DNA from 3 places in the Faecalibacterium sp. 3 genome. Region 1 is predicted to be linked to each of the others. Evidence: predicted binding sites of a transcription regulator. Region 1 holds the regulator's gene; each other region holds the start of a gene.

Evidence for each region. Region 1 encodes HrcA, which represses chaperone genes, less so after heat shock. Its sites were predicted from a motif close to TGTTAGCACTCNNNNNNNNNGAGTGCTAACA; they were not measured.
Region 2: ACNSPV_RS10040 (co-chaperone GroES) is a predicted target of HrcA. The motif match lies at 7,738-7,768, and genes of this name have one in related genera.
Region 3: ACNSPV_RS12700 (Hsp20/alpha crystallin family protein) is a predicted target of HrcA. The motif match lies at 6,474-6,504, and genes of this name have one in related genera.

The regions. Positions count from the first base shown of each region.
Region 1 covers NZ_JBLWFN010000001.1:1,087,727-1,097,956, reverse strand. The annotation lists partial or broken gene ACNSPV_RS05115 (DUF4145 domain-containing protein) at 1-479, shown strand, start outside; gene ACNSPV_RS05110 (type I restriction-modification enzyme R subunit C-terminal domain-containing protein) at 1,818-2,888, shown strand; gene ACNSPV_RS05105 (NifB/NifX family molybdenum-iron cluster-binding protein) at 3,601-4,011, opposite strand; gene ACNSPV_RS05100 (GNAT family N-acetyltransferase) at 4,148-4,234, opposite strand; gene ACNSPV_RS05095 (aminoacetone oxidase family FAD-binding enzyme) at 4,311-5,567, opposite strand; gene ACNSPV_RS05090 (stage V sporulation T C-terminal domain-containing protein) at 5,769-6,311, shown strand; gene hrcA (heat-inducible transcriptional repressor HrcA) at 6,711-7,784, shown strand; gene ACNSPV_RS05080 (nucleotide exchange factor GrpE) at 7,781-8,410, shown strand; gene dnaK (molecular chaperone DnaK) at 8,512-10,230, shown strand, end outside.
Region 2 covers NZ_JBLWFN010000001.1:2,099,966-2,110,195, forward strand. The annotation lists gene ACNSPV_RS10015 (hydratase) at 309-2,576, shown strand; gene ACNSPV_RS10020 (PHP domain-containing protein) at 2,735-3,610, shown strand; gene ACNSPV_RS10025 (TIGR03905 family TSCPD domain-containing protein) at 3,709-3,972, shown strand; gene ACNSPV_RS10030 (ATP-dependent Clp protease ATP-binding subunit) at 4,112-6,412, shown strand; gene ACNSPV_RS10035 (diacylglycerol/lipid kinase family protein) at 6,535-7,524, shown strand; gene ACNSPV_RS10040 (co-chaperone GroES) at 7,845-8,132, shown strand; gene groL (chaperonin GroEL) at 8,184-9,824, shown strand.
Region 3 covers NZ_JBLWFN010000001.1:2,692,987-2,703,216, forward strand. The annotation lists gene ACNSPV_RS12665 (beta-ketoacyl-ACP synthase 3) at 1-143, shown strand, start outside; gene ACNSPV_RS12670 (DUF561 domain-containing protein) at 292-1,227, shown strand; gene ACNSPV_RS12675 (nitronate monooxygenase family protein) at 1,221-2,288, shown strand; gene fabD (ACP S-malonyltransferase) at 2,285-3,217, shown strand; gene fabG (3-oxoacyl-[acyl-carrier-protein] reductase) at 3,214-3,963, shown strand; gene fabF (beta-ketoacyl-ACP synthase II) at 3,979-5,217, shown strand; gene fabZ (3-hydroxyacyl-ACP dehydratase FabZ) at 5,221-5,697, shown strand; gene ACNSPV_RS12700 (Hsp20/alpha crystallin family protein) at 5,869-6,339, opposite strand; gene ACNSPV_RS12705 (alcohol dehydrogenase) at 6,770-7,804, opposite strand; gene ACNSPV_RS12710 (MmcQ/YjbR family DNA-binding protein) at 7,856-8,257, opposite strand; partial or broken gene ACNSPV_RS12715 (low molecular weight phosphotyrosine protein phosphatase) at 8,517-8,609, opposite strand; gene ACNSPV_RS12720 (HAD family hydrolase) at 8,667-9,443, opposite strand; gene ACNSPV_RS12725 (GNAT family N-acetyltransferase) at 9,516-9,986, opposite strand; gene ACNSPV_RS12730 (PPC domain-containing DNA-binding protein) at 9,998-10,230, opposite strand, start outside.

The DNA.
Region 1 (10,230 bases):
ACGAAAAGAAGATCCGGGAACAGGAAAGTTTACTGACCCAGAAAGATGCCGAGCTGGAAGCCTTGCGCAAGCAGGTGGAGAGCCTTTCGGCGGCGTACACAGCCAGCAAACAGCAGAACCAGCAGAGCCGCAGTTTCACCGCCGCCGACCTGACCGAAGCCGAGACGCGGCAGAAGATCATCGACATCGACCTCAAGGCCATGGGCTGGAAATTCACCGGGCCGGACGCCGATGTGCGCACCGAGTACGAAGTGGACAACATGAACGGCGTGCTGGGGCAGAAGGGCTATGCGGACTATCTGCTGATGGGCAAGGACGGCTTGCCGCTGGCGGCCATTGAAGCCAAGCGCAGCACCAAAGACCCCAACATCGGGCGCAAGCAGGCTCAGCTTTATGCAGACTGTCTGGAGCAGAAGTTTGGCCGCCGTCCGATGCTGTTTACCACCAACGGCTACACCACCTATTTCTGGGATGAGCAGAGCGGCCCGCAGCGTGCCGTGAGCGGGGTGTTCTGCAAGGACGACTTGCAGAAGCTGATGAACCGCCGCACCGAGAAAAAGTCGCTACAATTGAATGAGACAAAACACGACCATACCAAAAAACGCCATGCACACGCCAATGCCATGAAAAAAAAAAAAAAAAAAAAAAAAAAAAAAAAAAAAAAAAAAAAAAAAAAAAAAAAAAAAAAAAAAAAAAAAAAAAAAAAAAAAAAAAAAAAAAAAAAAAAAAAAAAAAAAAAAAAAAAAAAAAAAAAAAAAAAAAAAAAAAAAAAATATATATTTTTTTTTTTTTTTTTTTTTTTTTTTTTTTTTTTTTTTTTTTTTTTTTTTTTTTTTTTTTTTTTTTTTTTTTTTTTTTTTTTTTTTTTTTTTTTTTTTTTTTTTTTTTTTTTTTTTTTTTTTTTTTTTTTTAAAAAAAAAAAAAAAAAAAAAAAAAAAAAAAAAAAAAAAAAAAAAAAAAAAAAAAAAAAAAAAAAAAAAAAAAAAAAAAAAAAAAAAAAAAAAAAAAAAAAAAAAAAAAAAAAAAAAAAAAAAAAAAAAAAAAAAAAAAAAAAAAAAAAAAAAAAAAAAAAAAAAAAAAAAAAAAAAAAAAAAAAAAAAAAAAAAAAAAAAAAAAAAAAAAAAAAAAAAAAAAATATATATATATATATATATATATTTTTTTTTTTTTTTTTATATATATTTTTTTTTTTTTTTTTTTTTTTTTTTTTTTTTTTTTTTTTTTTTTTTTTTTTTTTTTTTTTTTTTTTTTTTTTTTTTTTTTTTTTTTTTTTTTTTTTTTTTTTTTTTTTTTTTTTTTTTTTTTTTAAAAAAAAAAAAAAAAAAAAAAAAAAAAAAAAAAAAAAAAAAAAAAAAAAAAAAAAAAAAAAAAAAAAAAAAAAAAAAAAAAAAAAAAAAAAAAAAAAAAAAAAAAAAAAAAAAAAAAAAAAAAAAAAAAAAAAAAAAAAAAAATATATATATATATATATATATATATATATATATATATATATATATATATATATATATATATATATATATATATATATATATATATATATATATATATATATATATATATATATATATATATATATATATATATATATATATATATATATATATATATTTTTTTTTTTTTTTTTTTTTTTTTTTTTTTTTTTTTTTTTTTTTTTTTTTTTTTTTTTTTTTTTTTTTTTTTTTTTTTTTTTTTTTTTTTTTTTTTTTTTTTTTTTTTTTAAAAAAAAAAAAAAAAAAAAAAAAAAAAAAAAAAAAAAAAAAAAAAAAAAAAAAAAAAAAAAAAAAAAAAAAAAAAAAAAAAAAAAAAAAAAAAAAAGGGTGCGCATTGCCGCCGCGCTGCAGGATGGAGCCTATGCGGACGAAAAATACCAGAACTGGCGTAAAATTTTAACAGAAACCTGCCGTGCCGAAGTAGGAGCGTTGAACCCGGAGCTGGTATCCGTGCGGCTGCACCGACAGGCCGTGGAACACTATCAAAAGCCGGAAGCCTTTGTCAGCCTGACCGAAACGGACAAGGGTACTCTGATGAAAGAGGTGGCACCGCTCATCTCGCTGGACGATAAGGACGAGGCCGCCAAGCGGTTCGATAACTTTGTGTATGGCTTGCTGCTCTGTGAGCTGGAAGGTCTGCCGGGGCTGGGCCGCGCCCAGAAACAGCTGCGCAATACAGCGGCAATGCTGGAAGGGAAGGCTACCATCCCACAGGTGCAGACAAAGCTATCCCTCATCCGGGAGGTGCAGACAGACGAAATTTTGACCTCGCATGATCTGCTCCGCTTTGAGGAAATGCGGCAGGAGCTGCGGGAACTCATCAAGTTTCTGGTGGAGGGCGGCGAGGGGCAAAAGCCTGTCTACACGGCCCTTGCCGACCCGGTACTGGAACAGACCGAGGGCAAAGCGCTGGATTCCGGCTATGATTTCGGCGAGTACCGGGAACGTGTGAACCGCTACATCATGGAGCACCGCAGCGATACGCTGGCCATCCACAAGCTGACCCAGAACATTCCGCTTTCCCGGGGCGACTATACCGAGCTGGAACATATCTTTACCTGTGAGCTGGGCAGCAAAGAGGACTATGCACGGGAGTTTCGGGATACACCCTTTGGTCTGCTGGTGCGTAAAGTGGCAAAGCTGGACCACGATGCTGCCATGCAGGCATTTTCCAAGTTCATCAACGACGAATCGCTGAATGCAAAGCAGATCGCGTTTGTTCAGAAGGTCATTCATTACATCGAGCAGAACGGTTATGTGGAAAGCAAAGCGGTTCTGATGAAACCACCCTTTGACCAGCCCATTCTGTTTACCCGCCTGTTTGATGGCAAAACAGGCAGTGAGCTGATGGATACGATCAATTCGGTGAAAGAGAATGCCACCCATGTGACCGCATAAAGTAGTGGAATGTACTGATAAAAACCGGTATAATACGCTTGAACTTTTCAAGAGATATCGGTATCAATATCAGTTCCGCAGCATAAACGTTGCACAGCTATATGGCGTTCAGAAATCTCGTGCATCCTCTATTATCAAGAATCTTATCAAGCATGGATTGGTGACGTCACCAGAATATGGCGTATACCAATTTGTGAAGAAGTAACACCGCTATCAACAGGTGGTTTTTGAAAACCAAGCGGTGAAGCTGTTATAGCCCATGGAACGTCTTAATATAATTTGAATTATCATAATCGAAATTATATTAACCGCTTGTGCAGAAATGCCCACTCCCCTGAGAACTCCTCAGACGAGTGGGCATTCTTCTTTCCGTGTATCAAATTTACCCTTGCGGTCACTCAAATCGCCACCAAGTCATGGATGCTGTCCGGCAGATTTTCTTTTACCGGCACAAGAAAAAGCTGTCTTGAGCATATGTGGGTCGCTGATATGGAGTTTGCCGTTGCTCCTGAGATCGTGGATAGCAGCCCTCCGAAATCACTGTTTTCTCTGCACAGAAACAGGATCACGCTTCTGATTGAAATATTACTTGATTTGAAATCGAATGTTAATTTCTGCGAGAAAATGAGCCGTGTATTTCAAACAAAAACCGCCCACATCACAAACGATGCAGGCGGTTTTCTCGGGGGAGTAAAACGGAAATCAAAAAGTGTTAGTGACAATTTCCGGTACAACCACCCTTGTCCTCGTGACAGGAGTGTGAGCCGCAGCTATGACCATCTTCATGGTCATGATGGTCGCAGTGGGCATTTGGATCAAAAACAAGATTTCCTGCAAGGTAATCCGAAACAACGCTGTCAGCTGCGCCAGAAATGCCGCCAAACAGCTGAATCCCGGCCTGTGCAAGAGCGTTCTGCGCACCGGCACCAATACCGCCGCAGAGAACGACATTTACACCGTTCTGAACAAGGAAGCCCACCAATGCACCATGGCCCTGCCCATTGGTAGAAACGACCTCGCCGGTCGGAAGCTGACCGTTTTCGATGTTATAGATCTTGAACTGTGCAGAGTGTCCGAAGTGCTGGAACACCTGACCGTTTTCATAAGGGATTGCGATTTTCATAACTGAGTCTCCTTTTGATTTTTAGCGTTTATCAGAATAGTTGCAAATTTGGATGGCCGAACCATGCTCCATCCGCTGAAAGCCGTGCTTTTCATAGAACGGGACATTCTTTTCGTCCTCTGGCATTCCCTCAATATTATAGGTAGTTCTTATATTTTTCTTTGATACGTTCCAGCATCTCTCCGGCAATGCCCTTCCCCTGATAATCAGGATGTACCAGCACATAGTGAATTGTTTTGTTACTTGGTGGTGAATGGAACGGCAGCAATATACGGCGGTGCCGCTCATCTCCCGGACGGCTATTTTTTCCGCTGCCGCTGAATGCGGCGGGCGGCGTCCCGCCCGGCTGCGATCCCACTGCCGAAGGCCCAGTGCAGATTGAAGCCGCCACAGCTGCCGGCGCAGTCCAGCGTTTCGCCCACAAAATACAGGCCCGGGCAGCCCTGAAACTGAAAATGCGCATCCACTTCCCGCAGCGAGAGCCCGCCGCCGGTCACCTGCGCCTGCTTCCAGCCGCAGGGCGTCAGGCCCTCAAAGCGCCAGTGCTTGGCGGTGTGGGCCAGTTTCTGCCACTGTCCGGCAGTGAGAACGGCGGGAGCGTTGCCGTCCCTTAGCCCGGCGGCAGACCACACAGCGCAGCCCAGCTTCCGGTTCAGCAGGCCCAGCCAGAACCCGGCAGGGCTGTCCCCTGCCGTCTGGGCGGCATGGGAACGGAACAGGGCGGTCAGCTCTGCTTCGTCCAGCGCCGGAAAAAGATCCAGCTCCACCGCAGGAGCCTTTGGACTGCGGCCCGGTGCCAGCAGGCCGGACAGCTGCATGATACAGATGCCGGAAAGGCCATAGTCGGTGAACTGCACCTCGCCGGTCTCTGTGGCCAGCACACGGCTTCCGTCCAACAGGGAGGCCGCGGCCTTGGCGCGGATGCCGGCCAGAGTCTTGTTGGGCTTTGCGCACTGCAGAGCGGTCAGACAGGGATACAGCGGCTCCGTTCTGCCGCCGCACTGGGCGGCGAACCGGGTGCCGAAGCCGTCGGTGCCGAACTGCGGCCCGGCGGCACCGCCCATGGCGCAGATGACGGCATCCGCGCGCAGGGTCTCGGTGCTGCCCTCTGCCGTCTCGAACTGCACAGCGTAGCCGCTGCGGCTCTGGCTCAGGGTGCGCACGGTGCAGCCGGTGCGCAGCTGCACATGGTGCTGCGCAAGGTGGTGCTCCAGCAGGGCCAGCACGTCCGCTGCCTGATTGGAATAGGGATAGATGCGCCCCGCTTCGTCGGTGCGGGTATAGAGCCCCAGAGCGCGGAACCAGCCCAGCGGGTCGGCTGCATTCACAGCGTCCAGCAGCGGGAGCAGCGCCGCCGGGTCGGCCGTGAAATACCGCTCCGGCGCGATGCCGGTGTTGTCCAGATTGCAGCGGCCGTTGCCGGTGGCCAGCAGCTTTTTGCCCGGCCTTGGGTTGCGTTCCAGCACGAGCACCTGCGCGCGGGGTGCACTTTGTGCGGCGGCCAGCCCGGCGGCCAGCCCGGCGGCACCGCCGCCAAGAATGAGGATGTTCGGCATCCTGACACCTGCCTTTCTCAGCAGAATTTCAGAAGCTGTCCTCATAAGCAGGGTGCTGTGCTTATGAAAACGGCTTTTGGTATCATTGTAGCAGAACCCTGCCGGAAACGCAACGAAGGGGCAGCTTTCCGTAGGTATAAATTGCCCGGGCTGACAGATACTAGAGGTGCAGGCATTTTCAAGGAAACGGAGGAGCCAACAATGAAAGCAACAGGTATCGTGCGCCGCATCGACGAGCTGGGACGGGTGGTGATCCCCAAAGAGATCCGCCGCACCCAGCGCATCCGCCGCGGCGACCCGCTGGAGATCTTCACGACAGGCGACGGCGAGGTGATCTTTAAAAAGTATTCCCCCATTGGCGAAATGAACGCAGTGGCAGCCCAGTACACCGAGGTGCTGAGCAAAAGCTTTGCGCTTACCACCTTTGTGGCAGACCGGGACCGCATCCTCACGGTGAGCGGGAGCGGCCGGCGGGAGCTGGCCGACCGCAGCATCAGCCAGCCGCTGGAAAAGCTGATGGATGGCCGCAGGCTGTACCAGTGCGAGGGCATTGCGGAAAAATGCATCCTGCCCTGCGAGGGCTCGCCCCGGGTGGTGCTGTGCGCCGCACCCATCATTGCGTCGGGCGATGTGATCGGCGTGGTGGGTCTGCTGACCGAAGACCGCACCGCTGTGCCGGACGCCGCCCAGCTCAAGGCGGTGAATGTGGCGGCAGCGTTTCTGGCCAGACAGATGGAGGAGTAAGGCAGGACGATTTTGAATGCGCGCCGCGCTGCTTTGCGCATATTGCGCATATTCAGCGGAAAAATTATTTATAATAGAGCAATGCCGGGCGGTCTGCGGACCGCCCGGCATTGCGTTTTCACGGGTGGGGGTCGTGGCGGCAAACGGTATTTGCCGCGCTGCTTTCCGCGAAAGCGCGGCGCAGCGGGAAGCGGGCTTGACCCCTCAGACGCTTTGGCAAAACCGGAAAGCCTGACGTACTGCCAGGGCCACACCCCCTTTTTATGACAGAATTATGAATCTTTGATAACATTTTTCCAAGGGGCTTGACAGCACCGGAAAATTGGCTATAATGGTCTTAGCACTCAGGAACAAGGAGTGCTAAACAAACAAAGCGAACGCAAAAAGGAGGCAGGCGCTATGACGATGGATGCACGCAAGCAGCGAGTCTTGCAGGCGATCGTGGCGCTGTATGGTCTCGAAGGCGAGCCCGTTGGCAGCAGCGTGCTGGCAAACTACTTTGACATGGCAGTTTCCAGCGCAACGCTCCGCAATGAAATGGCGGCGCTGACAAAGCTGGGCCTGCTGGAGCAGCCCCACACCAGCGCGGGCCGTGTGCCCAGTGCCAAGGGCTACCGCTACTACCTTGATAATCTGCTGACCGACGATCAGCCGCTGGACCGCGTGAGCCGCGCCCGTGTGGATGCGGTGTTCGCAAGTCTCGACCACGAGCCGGAAAAGCTGGCGCAGGGTGCAGCCCGGGCGCTGGCCGCCATCAGCGGCTGCACTGCCGCCATCAGCACCCCGTGTGCAGAGGATCTGTGCATTGCCCATTACGAAGTCGTTCAGGTGGGCCGCAGCGCAGCCGCTGTGCTGGCCGTGACAACTGCCGGTTACGTCCGCACCCGTGTGGCGCGGGTACGCACCGGCCTCTCCCGCGAGAATGCGGCGGCTCTTGCCGCATTGCTGAACCGAAACCTCACCTTTGTGGCGCCGGTGGATCTTTCGCCCCGGCTGCTGGCAGAGCTGTGCAGCCAGATCGACCCGGAGCTGGTGCCTGTCATCAGCGCGGCGGCGGCCATCCTGCAGGACTCCGTCAAGCCCCACGTATTTCTGGGCGGTGAGCAGTATCTGCTGGACTGGCCTCAGCTGGACGGCAAGGTGGGTGACATCCTTACCCTGCTGAACGACGAAGAACAGGCAGCGGCCCTGATCGCACCTCCGGCAGAACGCAGCGAGAGCGTGCTGCTGGGCGAGGATCTGGAACCGCAGATCCCGGGCCTGTGCATCGTGAGCGACCGGTATCTGGTGGGCGGAGGCCTGTGGGGCTCCATTGCATTGATCGGCCCCACCCGGATGCCCTTCCAGAAACTGATGCCGCTGCTGCATTACTTTGCAGACCAGCTGGGCGAGGGCATGAGCGGCAAACGAAAAGACACCCCACAGGCTGCCGTACCCCGGCGGACTGTGATCTATAAGGAGGATCTGGAATGAGCGAAGAAGCAAAAAAGACGGCTCCGGCTCAGGAAGCGGAGCAGCCCGAAACGGCTCCCGAGGAGAAGGCCCAGCAGGCAGCACCCGAACAGGAACCTGCTGCTGAAGCTGCCGACCCGAAGGATGATAAGAAGAAGGATGGCGGCTGGTTCAATAAGAAGGCCCGTGAGCTGGAAGCCATAAAGGCAAAGCTGGACGCGGCCGAAGCCAACGCTGCACAGGCCAAAGACCAGCTGCTGCGCATGGCTGCCGAGTACGAGAACTACCGCAAGCGCTCCACCCGCGAAGCCGACCAGAAGTTCAACGATGGCATTTCCTTTGCGGTGAACCAGATCATCCCCATTCTGGACACGCTGGAGATGGCAGCCAACGCCCCCACCACCGACGAGAACTACAAAAAGGGTGTGACCATGACGCTGGACAAAGCCGCCAAGGCGCTGGACGTCCTCCATGTGGAGGAGATCGAAGCGCTGGGCAAGCCCTTTGACCCCAACTTCATGAACGCGGTGCAGCAGATCCCCGCCCCGGACGGACAGGAGAGCGGCACCGTCATCACGGTCTACCAGAAGGGCTACAGACTGGGCGATAAGATCGTCCGCCATGCGACCGTTGTGGTGGCCGAGTAACAATGCAGAAACCCGCAGGGGTTTTGAATATAATATCCGCTTACAAACATTTGAGCATCACATAAACAATACGATTTGTTCTTTCGAGAGGAGTTTTCATTATGAGTAAGATCATTGGTATCGACCTTGGTACTACCAACAGCTGCGTGGCTGTCATGGAGGGCGGCGAGCCCGTTGTTATCGCAAACTCTGAGGGTGCACGCACCACCCCGTCTGTGGTCGGCTTTACCAAGACCGGCGATCGTCTGGTGGGTCAGGTCGCAAAGCGTCAGGCCATCACCAACCCCGAGAACACCGTTGCTTCCATCAAGCGTTTCATGGGCACCGATCACAAGGTGACCCTGAACGGCAAGGAGTACACTCCCCAGCAGGTCAGCGCTATGATCCTGCAGAAGCTGAAGGCTGACGCCGAGGCTTATCTGGGCGAGTCTGTTACCGAGGCCGTCATCACCGTTCCTGCCTACTTCAACGACAGCCAGCGTCAGGCCACCAAGGACGCAGGCACCATTGCAGGCCTGAACGTCAAGCGTATCATCAACGAGCCTACTGCCGCTTCTCTGGCATACGGCATCGATAAGGAAGAGGACCAGAAGATCATGGTCTACGACCTGGGCGGCGGCACCTTCGATGTGTCCATCATCGAGATGGGCGACGGCGTCACCGAAGTTCTGGCCACTAACGGTGATACCCATCTGGGCGGCGATGACTTCGATGAGCGCATCATCAACTGGATGGCAGATGCCTTCCAGACCGAGAACGGCATCGACCTGCGCAAGGACAAGATGGCTGCTCAGCGTCTGAAGGAAGCTGCCGAGAAGGCAAAGATCGAGCTGTCCAGCGCAATGAGCAGCCAGATCAACCTGCCCTTCATCACTGCCGACGCTACCGGCCCGAAGCATCTGGATATGACCCTGACCCGCGCAAAGTTCAATGAGCTGACCGCTGATCTGGTGGACCGCACCATGGGCCCCGTCCGCAAGGCTCTGCAGGATGCAGGCCTGCGTCCCTCTGACCTGAAGAAGGTCCTGATGGTCGGCGGTTCCACCCGTATCCCCGCTGTCTACGATGCAGTCAAGAAGGAACTGAACTGCGAGCCCTTCAAGGGCATCAACCCCGATGAGTGCGTGGCTGTGGGTGCTGCCATTCAGGGCGGCGTGCTGCAGGGCGACGTCAAGGGCCTGCTGCTGCTGGATGTCACCCCGCTGAGCCTGGGCATTGAAACTCTGGGCGGCGTGTGCACCAAGATCATCGACCGCAACACCACTATCCCCACCCACAAGAGCCAGGTGTTCTCCACCGCTGCCGACAACCAGCCCTCTGTTGAGGTCAACGTGCTGCAGGGCGAGCGTGAGTTCGCACGCGACAACAAGAGTCTGGGCGTCTTCCATCTGGACGGCATTGCTCCGGCTCCCCGTGGTGTGCCTCAGATCGAAGTTACCTTCGATATCGATGCAAACGGCATCGTGAAGGTCAGCGCAAAGGATCTGGGCACCGGCAAGGAGCAGAACATCACCATCACCGCTTCCACCAACATGTCCAAGGAGGACATCGACAAGGCTGTGAAGGAAGCTGAGCAGTTTGCTGCCGACGATAAGAAGAAGCGTGAAGAGGTCGATATCCGCAACGGTGCCGACCAGATGGTGTTCCAGACCGAGAAGATGCTGAAGGAGAACGGCGACAAGCTGCCCGCCGACGTCAAGACTGAGGCTGAGAGCAAGCTGGCCGACCTGAAGACCGCTGTTCAGTCCGGCAATGTGGACGACATCAAGGCAAAGCAGGAAGCCCTGAGCCAGGTGTTCGAGAAGATGTATCAGGCAGCT
Region 2 (10,230 bases), 1.0 Mb from region 1:
AGCCTGTCTCATTTTTTGCAGGGGCTGTTTTGCAGCAGTTCGGGCTTGTTTCTTTTGTGCCGGACGAGGGGAGAGAGCGGCGCAGAGTCCGTCTCTTCATCCTCCCTTCACAGTTCATTTGAAAAAAGTGCTTTTTCTTTCCGGCGTTTCATGCTATAATAATATTCAAACACGGCTTTGGGGCCGTCGCCGCCTGCTTTGGCAGTGCGGCAGGATAGGGCAGATCAGACGGTGTACCGTTCTGCCGGGGCAGTGCCCGCAACAGAGGGCGGGAAAATCAAAAAGAGAGGCGAATCGAGATGTTGGATATGATCAAGTGCAGCACCGGCGGTGCATACTATGCCCGCGGGGAGTGGGTGCCGGCAGACGGCAATGCATCTGCCGCGCTGGCCGCAAAAGGCTTTGATGCAGCAGCCGTTGCAAATGCAAAGACCGGTACCATGGCTTACAGCATTCTGCAGGCCCATAACACCAGCGGCGATGCCGATAACCTGAAGATCAAGTTTGACGCCATGGCCAGCCATGACATCACCTTTGTGGGCATTATCCAGACGGCCCGCGCATCCGGTCTGGAGAAATTCCCCATTCCGTATGTGCTTACTAACTGCCACAACAGCCTGTGCGCTGTGGGCGGCACCATCAACGAGGATGACCACCGCTTTGGACTGTCCGCTGCTAAAAAGTACGGCGGCATCTTTGTGCCCCCGCACCTTGCAGTCATCCATCAGTACATGCGCGAAAAGTTTGCGGGCTGCGGCAAAATGATCCTGGGCTCCGACTCCCACACCCGCTATGGCGCTTTGGGCACCATGGCCATTGGCGAGGGCGGCGGCGAGCTGGCAAAGCAGCTGCTGGGCCGCACCTATGATGTTGCCCGCCCGGGCGTCGTGGCCATCTACCTCACCGGCTCTCTGCCCGCAGGCTGCGGCCCCCACGATGTAGCGATCGCACTGGTGGGCAAGCTGTTCAAGAGCGGCTACGTCAAGAACAAGGTCATGGAGTTCGTTGGCCCCGGCATTGCGTCCCTGCGTCAGGATACCCGCAATGCCATCGATGCGATGACCACCGAGACCACCTGCCTGTCCTCCATCTGGGAGACAGACGAGACCACCCATCGCTTCCTTGCTGTGCACGGCCGCGCTGCCGACTATAAAAAGCTGGCCCCGGCGGATCTGGCCTACTATGACGGCGTGGTGGAAGTGGATCTGTCTGCGATCCGCCCGATGATCGCACTGCCCATGCACCCCTCCAATGCATTCACCATTGAAGAACTGAACGCAAACCTTGAGGATATCCTCCACGCCTGCGAACAGGATGTGCAGAAGCTCATCGGCCGCAAGGATGTCAGCCTTGACCTGTGCAGCAAGATCGAGAATGGAAAGCTGCGTGTGGATCAGGGTGTCATTGCAGGCTGTGCAGGCGGTCTTTACGACAGCATTTATGAGGCAGCCTCCATCCTCAAGGGCCATACCGGCGGCTGCGGCGACTACGCACTCAGTGTGTACCCCGGCAGCCAGCCGATCATGATGGAGCTGGTGCGCACCGGCGTGATCAGCGACCTGATGGCAAGCGGTGCAACCATCCGCACGGCTTTCTGCGGCCCCTGCTTCGGCGCAGGCGATGTGCCCGCAAACGGCGCGCTGTCCATCCGCCATACCACCCGCAACTTCCCCAGCCGTGAGGGCTCCAAGCCTGGCAACGGCCAGCTTTCCGGCGTAGCACTGATGGATGCCCGCAGCATTGCAGCCACCACGGCCAACGGCGGCATCCTGACCCCGGCCACCGACATTGATTATGATCCCACTGTGCCTGAGTATCAGTACGATCCTTCCAGCTACAATACCCGCGTGTATCAGGGCTTTGGCAAGGGCGATTACGATGCACTGCTCAAGCTGGGCCCCAACATCAAGGACTGGCCCGAGATCGCACCGCTGGGCAAGAATCTGTTGCTGAAGGTAGCTTCCTACATCACCGATCCTGTTACCACCACGGACGAGCTCATCCCCTCCGGCGAGACCTCGTCCTTCCGCTCCAATCCGCTGGGTCTGGCAGAGTTCACCCTCAGCCGCAAGGACCCGGAGTACGTGGGCCGTGCCAAGGCTGTGCAGGCTGAGGAAAAGGCCCGCCGTGCAGGCGAGGGCAGCGCCGAGGTGCTGGCTCAGCTGCACAAAGTGCCCGGCTGCGAGGCCCTGACATGGGATGATGTGCAGATCGCATCCACCATCTTTGCGGTCAAGCCCGGCGATGGTTCTGCCCGTGAGCAGGCTGCCAGCTGTCAGCGCGTGCTGGGTGCCGGGGCCAACATCGTCACCGAGTATGCCACCAAGCGCTACCGCTCCAACCTCATCAACTGGGGTATGCTGCCGCTGCAGCTGGTGGGCGCAACGCCCTTCGGTCTGGGCGATTATGTGTTCATCCCCAACGTCCGCGAAGCGCTCAAGGGCGATCTGCAGGACATCAAGGCCTATGTGCTGGGCGATTCCGTCAAGGAGTTCAGCCTGTATATGGCCCCGCTGACCGCCGACGAGCGCAAGATCCTGGCAGATGGCTGCCTGATCAATTTCTATAAGAACTAATAAAGATCCTCTCAGTCATTGCTTCGCAATGCCAGCTCTCCCGAAAGGGAGAGCTTTTTAGCAGAACGGAGCACGGCAGCTTTTGCGGATAAAAAGCATTTGGCAAAAGAAAAGCCCCCTCGGGGGAGCTGACGCCGCAGGCGGCTGAGGGGGTTTTCATGGAGGTTTCAATTTCTATGCCCGGCGATCTTCACAATCATTCTACCTGTTCCGATGGCTCGGTGCCCATCCACCGTCTGCCGCTCATGGCGGCACGGGTGGGTCTGGACACCATGGCCATTTCCGACCATGATACCCTGCTCAGTGTAAATTACTGCTATGAGCACCCGGTGCAGGACGGGGTGCATCTGCTCCCGGCGGCTGAGCTCACCGGCTACGACCACGAGCATCGTCACCGGGTGCACCTGCTGTGCTATTACCCGGACCCGGAAAGCCGGGAGTTGAGGGAGCATTGCGACATCCTGCGCCAGCGCCGCAACGAGTGCGGTCTGCAAAGCGCAAAGGAAATTGAAGCGCTGTATCCGCAGTTCCGCACGGAACAGGCACTGGAATACGCAAAAGACAGCGGTGTACTGTTCAAAAGCGGCATTATGGAGGCGCTGCATCAGCTGGGCCTGTGCGATGCCGTATATGGCAGGCTGTACAGTTACCTTTTTGGCTGGGAGCCGCGCGGCGTGGTACTGCATCAGGTAAAGTATCCTTCGGTACAGGAGGTGCTTGCCACAGCCAAGGCAGCCGGTGCGGTGGTGGTATTTGCACACCCGACCGTTTACAAAAGCATGCCGCTGGTACGCCAGCTTGCCAAAGAGGGAATGATCGACGGCATCGAGGTGGAGCATCCCCGCAACAGCCCGGAGGACAAGGCTGAGTGTGCGGCGCTGTGCGAGCAGTACGGCCTTATCCACACGGGCGGCACCGACTTCCACGGGGCCAACCACAAGGTGCCGCACCCGGTGGGTACCTGCACCACAGAGGAGGATCAGATCGCCCGTATTCTGGAACTGGCCCACCAGCGCCGTGGAATCGATGTATGACCGTGCAGCAGGTCACATTGACATTCCAACAGACCGGCCTATAATAAATGAAGACGAATACCGTCGGAATGTCTGTCAAAAAGAGAGGTTTTTGAACTATGAGCAAGGAATTCAGCTTCCCGAACAGCGGCACCTGCTCCAAGCAGACCAACTTTGTACTGAACGATGACCACACCATTGAGAGCATGGAAGTCATCGGCGGCTGCAACGGCAACCTGAAGGGCATCTGCAGCATCGTTCGCGGCATGAAGGCCGAACAGGTCATAGAGCGCTTTGAGGATGTGAAATGCGGCTTCCGCAGCACCAGCTGCCCGGATCAGATCGCAAAGAACCTGAAAAAGGCTCTGGCTGAAATGAACTGAACATGATCTGCCAAAGAGGAGATGCCACACCGGTATCTCCTCTTTGCTTTTCCCATCCCGACACAAACGACTGATTTTTTTCGGTGCTTTGGGGCTATACTTCTTATGCAAACGAATTTTTTCAGCAAGGAGCAGGCAAATGAGCATCTGGGAAAAAATGGGCTTTGGCGGTTACAAGGGCTTTTCGCATGAGGCGGACAGACTGCTGCGCAGTGCAGTGGAGCTTGCCGGGAACCTGGGCTGCGAAAAGGCAGATACCAGCCATCTGCTGCTGGCGATCCTGCAGCAGGATCAGGGCGCAGCAGCGCGGTTTCTGGCAGGCAAACAGATCTGTGAGCCGGAAGTGCGCCGTCAACTGGCTCAGACCCGCCGCGCCCCGGCTCTGCATCTGGACCGCCATGACCTTGCACCGGATCTCAGGCGTACCATGGACTATGCCATCATCGGGGCGCAGAACGCTCACCTGAACCGTGCCGAGCCGGAGCATCTGCTCTGCGCGATGCTGGAGGATGATGGCTGCACGGCAGGCGTGCTGCTGGCGTCCATGGGGCTGCAGCTCACAGAGGCTGTGAGAGAATGCCGCCAGCTGTCCGGGCAGTTCGTCCTGCCATACCAGACACGGGCGGCAGCCGGTGCACCACGCGGCAGCCGGGCCAGTGATAAATACTGCCGTGATCTGACCCGCCGCGCCGCAGAACGGGAGCTGGACCCGGTGTTCTGCCGGGAGGCGGAGCTGGACCGCATGGTAGAGATTTTATGCCGCCGTCAGAAAAACAACCCCTGTCTGGTGGGGGAGCCGGGCGTTGGCAAGACGGCGTTGGCAGAGGGTCTTGCCCAGCGCATTGCCGGGGACCGCGTGCCGCGCGCGCTCAAGGGGCGCCGTCTTCTGGCACTGGATATGGCCAGCCTTGTGGCAGGCACAAAATACCGCGGCGATTTTGAAGAGCGATTCAAAAACCTGCTGGAAGAACTGGTCCGGGACGGCAGTGCCATCCTGTTCGTGGACGAATTCCATACCATTGTAGGTGCCGGTGCAGCGGAAGGTGCCATTGATGCAGCCAGCATTTTAAAGCCGGTACTGGCACGTGGAGAATTGCAGATGATCGGTGCCACTACCACCGAGGAATTCCGCACCCATATCCAGAAGGACGCTGCATTGGAACGCCGTTTCGGCAAGGTGCAGGTGGAGGAGCCTACGCCTGCACAGGCCGTCGATATCCTCAGCGGTCTGGCCCCGCGCTACGAACGCTATCACAACGTAAAGCTTCCGCAGGAGACCCTGCAGGCGGCAGTGGAACTCTCGGTACGGTATCTGCCGGGGCGTTTTCTGCCGGATAAGGCCATCGACCTTGTGGATGAAGCCTGCGCAGCGGCACGCATCCGTGCGGAACGGGAAAAGCAGCCCCAGCCCGTGCTGACCCCGGATGATATCGCCCATGTAGTGGCACAGGCCAGCGGCGTGCCCACAGAGCGCGTTGGAGAGCAGGAACGGGAACGGCTGGAAAAGCTGGAACAGCGCCTGAACGAGGAGATCGTCGGGCAGAGCCGCGCAGTCGCTGCCGTGGCAGGGGCCATCCGCCGCAGCCGTACCGGTCTTGGGGAGCCGGGAAGGCCCATAGGAGCCATGCTGTTCCTTGGCCCCACCGGCGTTGGCAAAACGGCCCTTGCCAGGGCGCTGGCGGTCAGCTGGTTCGGCAGCGAAAAAGCCCTGCTTAAATTTGATATGTCGGAGTATCAGGAGCAGCACACCGCTGCCCGGCTGCTGGGTGCGCCGCCGGGCTATCTGGGCCATGATGAGGGCGGGCAGCTTACCGAGGCCGTGCGCCGCCGCCCCTACAGCGTGGTCCTGTTTGATGAGATCGAAAAGGCCCACCCGGATATCCAGAACATCCTGCTGCAGATCCTGGAGGATGGGCAGCTCACCGATGCCATGGGGCGAAAAGCGGATTTCCGCAACACCATCGTGCTGCTCACATCCAACCTTGGCGCGCGCTTTCTGGCGGGTCAGAGCGCTCCGCTGGGCTTTGCTGCGGGCAGTGAAGCCGTATTTGAAAAGCAGTCGGCGCAGGCCGTTGAGGAAGCGAAAAAGTGGTTCCGGCCAGAACTGGCAGGCCGTCTGGATGAAATGATCGTGTTCCGTCCGCTGGCAGATGACAGCCTGTGCGCCATTGCGGAAAAACTGCTCTGCCAGCTGGAACAGCGTGCAGCAGGCAGTGGCTATCAGCTGCACCATACGCCTCAGGTGGGCAGGGCACTGGCGGCAAAGGCACGGTCAGCCTATGGTGCCCGGGAACTGCGCCGCGCCGTGGACAGGGCAGTAGAGCAAGCCCTTGCAGACCGCATTGCCTCCGGCACAGCCAATACCGGCCAGCATTGGACAGCGGACTGCTCGGCTGATGGCTCTATCATCCTGCGGGAGGATGAAACCGTAACCATGTAAAAATTGGACAGTAGTGGCTTCCCCGCCGTCCTGCTAAGTAAAAATGCATCTTGCAACCTGCTGGTTTTCTGTTATCATAGAATCAGGGTGTATCTGAAAAACAGAATTGCAGGAGGAAGTTCATGCGCACTTTATTTCTTTTGAACCCCGCTGCCGGCAAGGCAGACTGTACCCGTGCTCTGCCGCGGCAGATCGATGCGGCTGCGGCGCGGGCCGGTCTTGCCAGGGGAGAATATACCATTCGGATCACTGCCCACGCAGGCCACGCCCGGGAGCTTGCCAATGCCGCAGCCCGACAGGCCCGGCAGGCAGGGGAGCAGCTCCGCATCTATACAGCAGGCGGCGATGGCACCTTCAATGAAGCCCTCACCGGCGTCTATGGGTTTGAAAATGCGGCTGTGGGCTGCCTGCCCTATGGCAGCGGCAATGATTTTCTGCGTACTTTTGGCACAAAAGCGGAATTTCTGGATCTGGACGCCCAGCTTGCAGGCGGGCCGGTCGCCATTGACCTGATGCAGACCAGTCTCGGTCTTTCGGCCACCATCTGCGCTGCCGGTCTGGATGCGCAGGTCGCCTACGGCATCCCGAAGTTCCGGCGCATCCCGCTGTGCGGCGGCGAAGCGGCCTATGCGCTTTCCATCGTAGAACAGCTGTGCGGGCATATTGGCCGAAGAGTAGAGTACACCATTGACGGCGAGACCCTGACAGTGGACTGCCTTATGTGTGCCGTCTGCAATGGCCGCACCTATGGCGGTGGTTTCCGTGCAGCGCCGGAAGCCAAGCCGGACGACGGCTGGCTGGATGTGTATATCATCCGCAAGGTGAGCCGTTTGACCATCGCAAAACTTCTGGGAATGTACAAAAACGGAGGGCACTTCCGGAATGGTCAGCTGGTCAGGGCGGCAGAGCCGTACTTTATCTACCGGCGGGCAAAGCAGGTCTCTCTGCGCGCCGTGGATGGCCGCGGGCCTATCGTTGCTACGGCAGACGGTGAGTGTGTGCCCAAGGAGCAGATCACTGTGCAGGTACAGCCGCTGGCTGGCCGTATTCTGCTGCCAAAGCCTGCTTTTGAGCGCTTTGCAGCGCAGCGGTCCGAACAGAGTGCGACCTGACCGGACGCGAAAAAATTCAGCCTTCAGGATCTCCTGAGCAGTCAAAGGGTCGGAAGCCTTAAAACAGGGTTTCCGGCCCTTTATTTTGCAGAAGAAAGAAAGGAGATCCGGAAGGTTTTGCTGATGATACGTTGATTGAACGAGTCGTCACAAATTGTTAATAAAGAATTGCAAAAAAAGTCTTGATTTTTCGGGTCAAGATGAGTACAATGTTCTTAGCACTCAGAGAAAAGGAGTGCTAAGCAACCGGAAGGGCGCACACGAGGCTTCCGGTTCATGGCAAAGTTTAAATTATATTTTATTATAGGAGGGCAAGAACTATGAAGATCATTCCTCTTGCAGACCGTGTTGTTATCAAGACTGTTGAGGTCGAGGAAACCACCAAGGGTGGCCTGATCCTGACCGGCAGTGCCAAGGAGAAGCCTCAGGTGGCTGAGGTCATCGCTGTAGGCCCCGGCGGCATTGTGGACGGCAAGGAAGTCAAGATGACCGTTAAGGTCGGCGACAAGGTCCTCACCAGCAAGTATTCCGGCACCGAGGTCAAGGTGGACGGTGAGGAGTGCACCATCGTCCGTCAGGGTGATATCCTGGCAGTCGTTGAGGACTGAGCACAGCCCCCTCTGTATTAAGAAATTGAGCTTTAAAGGAGCGATTTGATTATGGCTAAGCAGATCAAGCAGGGCGAGGACGCCCGCAAGGCACTGTGTGCCGGTATCGACACCCTGGCAAATACCGTTAAGATCACCCTGGGCCCCAAGGGCCGCAATGTGGTGCTGGGCAAAAAGTTCGGCGCACCGGTCATCACCAACGATGGCGTGACCATTGCCAAGGAGATCGAGCTGAAGGACGAGTTTGAGAACATGGGCGCACAGCTGGTGCGTGAAGTTGCCACCAAGACCAACGATGCAGCAGGCGACGGCACCACCACTGCAACCGTTCTGGCACAGGCTATGGTCACCGAGGGCATGAAGAATGTCACCGCCGGTGCAAACCCCATGGATATCCGCCGCGGCATGAGCAAGGCTGTTGCCAAGGCTGTTGAGACCATCAAGGCACACAGCCAGAAGGTGAAGGACAGCAACGATATCGCCCGCGTCGGCACCATTTCTGCCGGTGATCCCGAGATCGGCCGCCTGATCGCTGAGGCAATGGAAAAAGTTACCTCTGACGGCGTCATCACCATCGAGGAGAACAAGACCACTGCTGAGACCTACAACGAGATCGTGGAAGGCATGCAGTTTGACCGCGGTTACCTGACCCCTTATATGGTCACCGATACCGATAAGATGGAGGCTGTTCTGGACAATGCCGCCATCCTGATCACCGATAAGAAGATCAGCGTGATTCAGGATCTGGTTCCCCTGCTGGAGCAGGTCATGCAGAATGGTATGAAGCTGCTGATCGTGGCTGAGGATATCGAGGGCGAGGCTTTGTCCACCCTGATCGTCAACCGCCTGCGCGGCACCCTGAACGTGGCCGCTGTCAAGGCTCCCGGCTTTGGCGACCGCCGCAAGGAAATGCTGCAGGATATCGCCATTCTGACCGGCGGCACCGTAGTCTCCTCCGATCTGGGCTATGAGCTGAAGGACGCTACTGTCCAGATGCTGGGCCATGCACGTCAGGTCAAGGTCACCAAGGAGAACACCACCATCGTGGGCGGTGCAGGTGACAAGGATGCGATCGCAGCCCGTATTTCTCAGATCCGCAGCCAGATTGAGGTCGCTACCAGCGATTTCGACCGTGAGAAGCTGCAGGAGCGTCTGGCAAAGCTGGCTGGCGGCGTAGCCGTCATCAAGGTCGGTGCTGCCACTGAAGTTGAGATGAAGGATAAGAAGCTGCGCATCGAGGACGCTTTGAACGCAACCAAGGCTGCTGTTCAGGAAGGCGTCGTTGCCGGCGGCGGTACTGCTCCCATCAATGCGATTCCCGCTGTGCGTGAGCTGTGCGACACGCTGGAAGGCGACGAGCGCACCGGTGCCAAGATCGTCCTGAAGGCTCTGGAAGCTCCTCTGCGCCAGATCGCTAAGAATGCCGGTCTGGAAGGCAGTGTCATCATCGACAAGATCATTTCTGCCAATAAGCCCAACTACGGCTTCGATGCGCAGAATGAGGTCTTTGTGGACGATATGATCGCTGCTGGCATCGTTGACCCCACCAAGGTCACTCGTTCTGCTCTGGAAAATGCAGCATCTGTTGCAGAAATGGTCCTGACCACCGAGAGCTTGGTTGCAGATCTGCCGGAACCTCCGGCACCTGCAGCACCTGCCGGTGATATGGGCGGCATGGGCGGCATGTACTAATAACTGCCTAAAAACCGCATGAATCCTTGATTTTTGGAGCGCGCAAAAGCGGATTTACGCCAAACTTACGCCACTTACGCCAAAAATCAAAGCGCACTATAGGGTAACAAAATCGGCACTCGCTGAAAAGCGGGTGCCGATTTTTTGCGTCTGGGAGTATTGAAGAATCGTGAGCCTGCTGATGGATTCTGCGAGAGACAGACTGTCAGCGGCTTTATTGTTGACGAAGAACAAAGGTAGGGATACAATAAGCCAAAATCCTAAAATGCCAAACAACCCGAGTGTCCGAAGGAAAAAAGAGGATGCCATTGTGGAAGCGCTGAAGCATTTTAAGATGGTATAAAGAGAACTCCCACGATTTGCAAGCGGGCAAGTGCTTGTAATCGTGGGAGTTCTCTATAAATGG
Region 3 (10,230 bases), 1.6 Mb from region 1:
GCGCCGCCAGCATCCCGGTCGCCCTCAACGAGCTGGCCGAGAGCGGGCAGCTGAAGCCGGGCCAGCTGCTGACCTGCATCGGCTTTGGCGGCGGCCTGACATGGGGCGGAATGATCGTGGAATATGACCCTCTCAGGCGCTGACGCGCCAGCTCCCCCGAAGGGGGAGCCTTATGGGCGGGTAGGGTCAGCGTGCTTTCCAAGAGAAGGTCTGGCTGACAGAAAAGCAGAAAAAAGCTCCCCCGAAAGGGGAGCTGGCAATGCCTTACGGCATTGACTGAGAGGGTTTTCAATGAAACTTTTAAATGAAATTCTAGGCACAAAATACCCCATCATTCAGGGCGGCATGGCCAACATCGCCACCGGCGAGTTTGCCGCTGCCTGCTCCAATGCGGGAGCGCTGGGCATCATCGGTGCGGGCGGCATGGATGCCGACACCCTGCGCCAGAATATCCGCCGCTGCAAGCAGTTGACCGACAAGCCTTTCGGCGTGAACATCATGCTCATGCATCCGCAGGCAGATGTCTTTGCGCAGATCGTGGTGGACGAGGGCGTGTCCGTTGTGACCACCGGTGCAGGCAACCCGGGCAAATACGTGCCCATGTGGAAAGCCGCCGGCATCAAGGTGATCCCGGTGGTGGCCGCTGCGGTGCTGGCAAAGCATCTGGAACCGCTGGGTATCGACGCCGTCATCGCCGAAGGTACCGAGAGCGGCGGCCATGTGGGCGAAATGACCACCATGGCGCTGGTGCCGCAGGTGGTGGATGCGGTCAGCATTCCGGTCATTGCGGCAGGCGGCATTGCCGACGGCCGTCAGCTGGCAGCAGCTCTGGCTCTGGGCGCCTGCGGCGTGCAGGTGGGCACCTGCCTGCTGGCAAGCGAGGAATGCCCCATCCACCCCAACTACAAAGCCGCCCTGCTCAAGGCTAAGGACAGCGATACCATCGTGACCGGCCGCAGCGTGGGTGCGCCGGTGCGGGTGCTGAAAAACCGCATGAGCCGTGAATATGTCCGGCAGGAAAACGCCGGTGCCGACAAGATGGAGCTGGAAAAGTACACCCTTGGCAGCCTGCGCCGCGCCGTGTTTGAGGGCGACACCACCACCGGAAGCCTGATGGCCGGTCAGGTGGCAGGCATGCTGCACGAGGTGCGCCCTGTGGCGGATATTCTTGCAGACCTGTGGGACGGCGGGAGGCAGCGCATTGCCGCGCTGAACACCGAATGCTGACCCTCGGTAGAAAGGCCCTGTCTGTGCCCATCTTACAGGGCGGCATGGGTGTGGGCGTTTCCCTTGGCGGGCTGGCCGGTGCTGTTGCAGCCTGCGGCGGCATGGGGTGCATCTCCACCGCCGATGCAGGCTACCGGGAGCCGGACTTTGCCCGCGACCCAGCAAGCGCCAATCACCGTGCCCTGACCGCCGAGATCCGGAAGGCGAAGGAGATCGCAAAGGGTTCCGGTATGGTAGCCATCAACGCCATGGTGGCAACGCAGGATTATGCGGCCGCGATCCGCACTGCTGTGGAAGCGGGCGTAGACGCGGTGGTGTCCGGCGCAGGCCTGCCGTTGGAGCTGCCCGGCATCGTGGGCACAACGGATGTTGCCATCGCTCCCATCGTTTCCAGCGGACGGGCCGCAAAGCTCATCCTGCGCCGCTGGGCCAAAGAGTTTGGCCGCACCGCTGATTTTGTGGTGATCGAAGGCTGCAAGGCAGGCGGACACCTCGGCTTTGCCGAAGATGATCTGCTGGCAGGCAAATGCCAGACCCTCGACGACATCCTGCCCGAGGTGCTGGCCGAGGTAAAGCCCTTTGAAGCACAGTTTGGCCACAGCATCCCCGTGTTTGTGGCAGGCGGTGTATACACCGGTGCCGACATGGCCCACTTTACCACAATGGGCGCTGCAGGCGTACAGCTTGCCACCCGCTTTATCACCACCTACGAGTGTGACGCATCCCAGGGCTACAAGGACGTTCTGCTGAACGCCCGGCCCGAAGATGTGCGGATCATCCACAGCCCGGTGGGAATGCCGGGCCGTGCACTGAACACCCCGCTGGTGCAGGCGCTGGCAGAGGGGACCCGCTTCCCTCCCCGGCACTGTGCCCGCTGCCTGAAGACCTGCGACCCCGCCAAGGTGCCCTACTGCATCACCCACGCGCTCATCGAAGCCGTAAAGGGCAATGTGGAGGAGGGCCTGTTCTTCTGCGGAGCCAACGTGGGCAGGCTGGACCGGATGCGCACGGTACAGGAGCTGATGGACGAACTTGTGACCGAATGGAGGCAAAATCAATGAAGCTTGCCGTTTTATATGCCGGTCAGGGGGCACAGCACCCCGGCATGGGCAAAGAATTTTACGAAGGCTCTCCCGCGTTCCGGGCGGCATTCGACAGCGCAGAGCTGGACTTCGACCTGCACCGCGTCTGCTTTGAGGACCCGGACGGCCTTCTGAATCAGACCGAATATACCCAGCCCTGCATGGTGGCCTTTGCCTGCGGCGTGACCGCAGTGCTGGCACAGCAGGGCGTAAAGCCCGCTTATGTGGCCGGGCTTTCGCTAGGCGAATACTCCGCGCTGGAAGCTGCCGGAGTGTTCACCGCAAAACAGGCCATCGAGCTGGCCGCTTACCGCGGCAAAGCCATGGCCGAAGCCGCAAAAGGCATCGACTGCGGCATGACCGCCGTGCTGAACCTTGACCGGCAGGCACTTGCCGCCTGCTGTGAGCAGGCGGCGGAGCTGGGCTGTGTGCAGATCTGCAACTACAACTGCCCGGGCCAGCTGGTCATCGGCGGCGAGAAAGCCGCTGTGGACAAAGCCGCCGCACTGGCCAAAGAAGCCGGTGCCCGCCGCTGCATCCCGCTCAAGGTGAGCGGCCCGTTCCACACCCGTCTCATGGCCCCCGCCGGGGATGCACTGGCAAAGCGTTTTGCCTCTGAGTCCTTTGGCGAGATGCAGGTGCCGGTGCTGTTCAACTGCCTTGGCCGTGAAAAGGCTGATGCCGACAGCATCCCGGCGCTGCTGGTGAAGCAGGTGCAGAGCAGCGTTTACATGGAAGATACGCTCCGCCGCCTCGGTGAGCTGGGCGTAGACCATATTCTGGAAGTCGGCCCGGGCAGTGCTCTGGCTGGCTTTGTGAAAAAGACCCTGCCCGGCGTGGTCTGCGCTTCGGTGGAGACCCCGGAGCAGCTGAACGCCGCACTGACAGCATGGAAGGAAGAGCTATGAGCGAAGAAACGATCATCCGCACCGCCGTTGTCACCGGCGGAAGCCGGGGCATTGGCCGGGCTGTGTGCATCCAGCTTGCAAAGCAGGGCTGCAATGTGGTGGTAAACTACTGCCACGGCGAAGCTGCAGCTGCCGAGACGGTGGCTCTGTGCAAGGCCGAAAACGCAAATGCTGTGGCTGTGCAGGCCGATGTTTCCACTGCCGAGGGCTGCAAAACGCTCTTTGAACAGGCGGTGAACGCCTTTGGCCGGGTGGATATCCTTGTGAACAACGCGGGCATTACCCGCGATAACCTGATCCTGCGCATGAGCGAAGAGGACTTTGACGCAGTGCTGAACGCAAACCTCAAGGGTGCGTTCCTCTGCTGCAAGGAGGCCGCCCGCCGCATGGTGCGCCAGCGCTGGGGCCGCATCGTGAACCTTTCCAGTGTGGTGGCCCTGCGGGGCAACGCCGGCCAGACCAATTACGCCGCCAGCAAGGCGGGCCTGATCGGACTGACCAAAAGCCTTGCCCGCGAGCTGGCAAGCCGCAATGTGACCGTGAATGCGGTCGCGCCGGGCTTTATCGAGACCGACATGACCGCCGCCCTGCCGGAAGCCGTCCGTGCCGAAATGGCAAAGGGCATCCCCGCAGGCCGCGCAGGAAAGCCGGAGGATGTGGCAAATGCAGTGGCATTTTTTGCCGCAGAACAAAGCAGCTATCTCACCGGGCAGGTGCTCTGTGCAGACGGCGGCATGGCAATGTAAAAGGAGAAAACTCTCATGGAAAAACGCAGAGTCGTGATCACCGGCCTTGGCACCGTGAACCCGCTGGGCAACAACACCGCCGACAGCTGGGCCGCTGCCAAAGCGGGCAAATGCGGCATCGGCCCCATTACCCAGTTCGATACCACCGATTTCAAATGCAAGCTGGCAGGCGAGGTGAAGGGCTTTGACCCGGAAACCATCGTGGACAAAAAGGAAGCCCGCAAGATGGCCCGCTTTACCGTTCTGGCCCTTGCTGCCGCCGCTGAAGCGGTCGCAGACAGCGGTCTGGACACCGAAGCGGAAGCCAAACAGATCGGCGTCATCCTTTCCAGCGGCATCGGCGGTCTGCCCACCATTGAGGAGCAGCACACCCGCGGTGAAGAAAAGGGCATGGAAAAGGTAAGTCCCTATTTTGTGCCCATGTCCATTGCCAACATGGCGGCGGCACAGGTGGCCATCCGCTTTGGCCTGAAGGGCATGTGCACCTGCCCGGTGACGGCCTGCGCCGGCGGCACCAATGCCGTAGGCGATGCCTTCCACCGCATCCGTGACGGCTATGAGACCGCCATGGTCTGCGGCGGTGCAGAGAGCTGCATCAGCCCTCTGGGCATCGGCGGCTTTACCAGTATGAAAGCACTTTCCACTGCGACCGATCCGGATGCAGCCAGCCTGCCCTTTGACGCACGGCGCGGCGGCTTCGTGATGGGCGAAGGCAGCGGCGTGCTGGTGCTGGAAGAGCTGGAGCATGCCCGTGCCCGTGGTGCACACATCTACGCTGAGGTGGTAGGCTACGGTGCCAACTGCGACGCCTACCACTTCACCGCTCCCGCCCCCGGCGGCGCAGGTGCCATCGACTGCATGGCGCTGACGCTGGCGGATGCAGGCATCGCACCGGAGCAGGTGGATCACATCAACGCCCACGGCACCGGCACCCACATGAACGATGCCTGCGAGACCGCCGCCATCCATGCGGTGTTCGGCGAACACGCAAAGCAGCTCACCGTGGTGAGCACCAAGAGCATGACCGGCCATCTGCTGGGCGGTGCGGGCGGCATCGAAGCCGTATTTACGGCGCTGGCCCTGCATGACCAGTTTGCGCCGCCCACCATCCACTATGAGCAGCCCGATCCCGAATGTGATCTGGACTATGTGCCGAACACTGGCCGTGCGCAGGCCATGACCTACGCACTGAGCAACAGTCTGGGCTTTGGCGGGCACAACGCCTGCATCGCTCTGCGCAGATGGGAGGGCTGACCCATGGCAGAACCCCGCACCGTGCGTGCAGACGCAAACGCCCTGAACAGCGAGGAGATCGCGGCGCTTCTGCCGCACCGCTATCCCTTTGCCCTTGTGGACCGCATTTTGGACTACGAGCCGGGCCAGTGGGCCATCGGCCGCAAGTGCGTGAGCCGCAATGAGGAATTTTTCTGCGGACATTTTCCCGGTCAGCCGGTGATGCCGGGAGTGCTCATTCTGGAAGCACTGGCCCAGACCGGCGCGGTGGCAGCGCTGAGCCTGCCGGAGAACAAGGGCAAACTGGCCCTCTTCGGCGGCATCAAGAATGCCCGCTTCCGCAAACAGGTCACCCCCGGCGATGTGCTCACCCTGCACTGTGAACTGGTAGAGCAGCACGGCCCGGTGGGCGTAGGCAAGGCTTCGGCGTGGGTAGACGGCAAGTGCGCCGCCACCGCTGAGCTGACCTTTGTTCTGACCGAAGCAGCCGACAACCGCTGAACCCGGACGTTCCCTGTCCGCATGTCTCAGCAGACCGGCCGGTAAAAACAGACGATCAACAAAAAACCTCTCCGTGCAGGATGAAGCCGCACGGGGAGGTTTTGTTATATTCTGAAAGCGCTGTGAAGATCAGCAAATACGCGTTGTGCCTTGGTGCACACGCGCGGCGTTTTACTCAATTGCGATCAGGTTGGGGTTTTCCGGCAGAGCCTTCTGCTGCTGAGGAGCGGGCAGCTGGATGTGCAGGATGCCATCCTCGAACTTTGCGTGGATGTCTTCCTTCTTCACTGCATCGCCCACGTAGAAGCTGCGGGCGCAGGTGCCGGAGAAGGTCTCACGGCGCAGATAGCGGCCTTTCTCGTCCTTCTCATCGTTGCTGTGGCTGCGGACAGCCTGAATGGTCAGGTAGCCGTCGTTCAGCTCCATCTGAACGTCTTCCTTCTTGCAGCCGGGCAGATCCACTGCAACATCATAATTGCCATCAGCGGTCTGCTTCACATCGGTCTTCATCATGTTCGCGCCACGCTTGCCAAAGGTGTCATGAGCCTCACGGCTCATTGCACGCTCCAGTGCAACATCGTTCCAGAACGGATCAAAGAGATCATCGAACAGGTTCTCATGAAAAACAGCAGGCATAAACATAAAACAACCCTCCAATCCCGGCGTTCGGGTCGGGCATAAAATCAAGATCGTGCATCAGGAGCGGAGTCTTCCCGGGAGCCTTGCGGTTCCCTCATGCCCCTTTCTCCTGAGCACGCCTTTGTTATAGCACACAGTTTTAGCACTGTCAAGAGCAGAGTGCTAAAATTCATGAAAAGATAACACTTTTGCAACAATATCTTGTGTCCGCCTTCCCCCGTCACCACAACAACCTCAAGCAAAATATGATCTGCAATAAAACAACGCCCCCGGAGAGTACAGTTCAAAAGCTCTCTGGGGGCGCTTTATCGGTTCACATGCTATGGGCCACGGCAATGGTTCCGCGTGCTGCCACGTTTTTGGGAGCCAGTGCCGCACGGTCCCGTCCGCAGGCATCGTGCAGAGCGCTGGTGCTTTGCCTTAACGGCAGCTGTCAGCACTCCACTGCCACCTTGATCACGCCGTCCCGCTTGTGTTCAAAGAGGTCGTAGCCCTCTTCGATCCGGCGCAGAGGATAGGTATGGGTGATGAGCGGTTCGGTATCGATCCTGCCTTCTGCAATGAGACGCAGCGTTTCTTCACAGTCGCAGCCGTCCACGCCGCCTGTCTTGAAGGTGAGATTTTTGCCATACATCTCCGGCAGCGGCAGGGTCTGCGCCTTATCGTACAGCGCCACCACGGTCACAATGGCGTTGGGTCTTGCGCACTCCCACGCCAGCCGGAAGGTGGAGTCCGCCCCTGCCACTTCCAGCACCACATCCGCCCCGCCGTGGTCGCTGTTGGCCCGCACAAAGGCGGCGCAGTCCTCCGGTTGCACAGTGAGTACCTGCGGGTAGTGTTGGCGGAGGAACTGCAGGCGGCTTTCGTCCTTTTCGCACACGATGATGCGCTTGGGGCTGTGCAGCATAACGCACAGCAGGGTGCAGATGCCAGTAGGCCCTGCGCCGAGGATCAGCACAGTATCCTCGGGGGTGATCTCAGAGATGCGCGCTGCCCAATAGCCGGTGGCAAGGACATCGCCCACCAGCAGCGCCTGCCGGTCGGTAACGCCGTCCGGGATCTTGTTCAGTCCCTGATCCGCAAAAGGCACCCGGACATACTCTGCCTGCCCGCCGTCGATGCGGCAGCCCAGCGCCCAGCCGCCGTTTTGATCGGTGCAGTTGTTCAAAAAGCCCTTTTTGCAGAAGAAGCACTCCCCGCAGAAGGTCTCCACGTTCACGGTTACCCGGTCGCCGGGCTTCACGTTGGTCACTGCGCTGCCCACTTCTTCCACGATGCCCACCATCTCATGGCCTACCGTGATGCCGGGCACGGCCCGGGGCACGCTGCCGTGCTTGATGTGCAGGTCGCTGGAGCAGATGCTGGCAAGTGTCACCTTCACAATGGCATCTCGCTCGTGCTGCAGCACCGGCTTTGGTTTTTCCATCAGGGCAAACTTGCCCTTTGAAACATAGGTGTAGGTCAGCATGCTTTTTTCCTCCGTGTACTTTATTTTTTCCGGGCTGCGCATCCCACGCAGTCATGGCAGGGGGCAAGCCGCAGAAGGCCGTGGCTTTTTCCGCAGCTTCGGCGCGGTTGCCGCATAGCTCATTTCCAGCAGCATCCGGATCGTGTCATCCGGTGCACTGCCGTCCAACGCTGCCGTGATCCAGTTGTCCTTGTTCATATGGTAGGCCGGGTAAAAGCCCGGCTCCATCCGCAGGGAACCGATGAGGAGGGGGTCACATTTCAGGTTTACGATGTCCACCGGCTGCTGCCCGGGCAGCCCCAGCTTGCTGCGGGACACTGTGGTGACCAGCGCGAACCATTTGCGGTTGCCCGGGTGGCGGAACACCGCCGATTCCGGGGTGTCCATCCAGGGATAGTCCGGCTCCACACTGCAGGTGTCAAAAATCAGCTGTTCCAGTTTTTTGCGATTCATTGATATTTTCCTCCCTCCGGGGCTTTTTTCCGGCAATCAGACCTTGGGGCCGACATCACATACCGGACGCATTGTAGGCTGTGCCGGTCATGGATGCTGTTGTCAAAGCACGCTGCCCTTGAAACAGGCACCCGGAACGCTCAGGGCAACCGTTTTCCGTGTGGTTCGGTGCGCAGATCCTTCCAGCGCTGCGCCGGGATCGCCGGTTCGATGATAAAGGCCTCCGGGTCAGGGGCAAGGACATGCCGCGTCACCCGGAAAGCCCGGCCTTTTCCACTAAGTCCCTCATCACAAATTCCGCCATGGGGCTGCGGCAGATATTGCCGTGGCAGATAAAAAGCACTCTTGTCATGTCAAAGTATTTCCTTTTATCATATCATTTCAGGTTCGGAAAGCGTATGTCCAAAATTCAGTTCTGTCTCAAGAATTCCCGCAGTACATCCTCCGGGCGGGGGGTGTGCTGCGGGTACTTCTCCCGCAGAGGTGCGGCAGAGCCATCCATGATGTAAGGCGTGCCTACAATATCCAGCATGGAAACATCGTTGTAGTTGTCGCCAAAGGCCATGACATCCGCAGGGTCAATACCAAGTGTCCTGCAGATGCTGCGTACACCGATGCCCTTGTTGGCAAAGGTGGTATCGATCCAGTACGGGCCCGCCACCGCACAGTTCGCCGCTTTCCACCGTGGGACAAACCGTTCTGTATAGGCCCCCACGCCCTCGTGCAGATACACCGATACCTTTGTGATCTCCTCCGGCACCTCAGACGGGGCATGAATGATCTGATAGTTGTTCCCGATGAACTGGATACGCTGGAGCATTCCCATGCCCCGCTCCATCAGGTAAGCGATATTCTGACCGGAGAGCATCACTTCGCCCTGCCCGTCGCTGCGGGTCCACAGGTCGTTGGCAATTTCTTCGGCCAGTGCACGGGGCATCGGGTTCTTGGCGATGCACTGTTCGCCTTTATAGATCACGCCGCCGTTCTCACAAAGAAACACGCAGCAGTCTGCCACCGGTGCAAAGAGCTTGCGCAGACTGGTATACTGCCGGCCGGATGCCGGGCAGAACAAAATACCGCGCCGATGCAGCTCCCGTATCTGTTCAAAGATCTCGCCTTCCAGCTCTTTCCTGCCGTATTGCAGCAGCGTACCGTCAATGTCGCTGCAGATCAGTTTGATTGACATTTTCCGTCCTCATCTCTATCATCAATTTCTTTCCGACAATTCTACCAGCGGGTCATCTTCCTGCGTCCGCATTCACAGGATATATTCCATCTGCCGTTCCTTTGTTTTCATGCCCATCTTTTCGTAGAAGTGCTCTGCCGGGGTGTTTCCTGCCCAGACATTCAGGGTCACCTCATAGCAGCCCAGCTCTTTTGCCTGCTGCTTCACGTATTCAAACAGACTTTCTCCGATGTGCTGCCCCCGTGCCTGCCGGTCAACACAAAGGTCATCAACAAACAAGGACTTGAAGGGCACCATGTTGGTGGAAAAGGGCTGCTCTTTGAGCTGGCAGAAAGCATAGCCCCTACACACATCGTCCTCGTCCACCGCAACATAGATGGGTTTATCCTCCTGCTTCAAAAGCTCTGCCAGCTGGCCGACAGTGTATTTGGTGGTGCCGGAGATAAAAATATCCGGGCGGATCTCTGCATGGATCTGCAATACCTGCCCCAGCAGCGCAAGAAGTCTGGGAATATCTTTTTCCTCTGCTTTACGGATCTTCATTTTACTTACCCTCAAACACTTTCAACGCAGTCATTTTCCTGGACAGACGGGAATTTGAACAGGTTCAGCCCGGTAACCGGGTCATACGCACGGTCTACCGTTCCGTCCAGAACATCGACCACCATTTCGCAGGTGGCGCTGACCACCGCCCGGTTCAGATGCCCGCCGAACACCTCACCCTTGTCGTTTCCGGCGCTCATGTGCAGATGGGTGTAAAATTCACCGTCCATGGTGTTGATGGTTC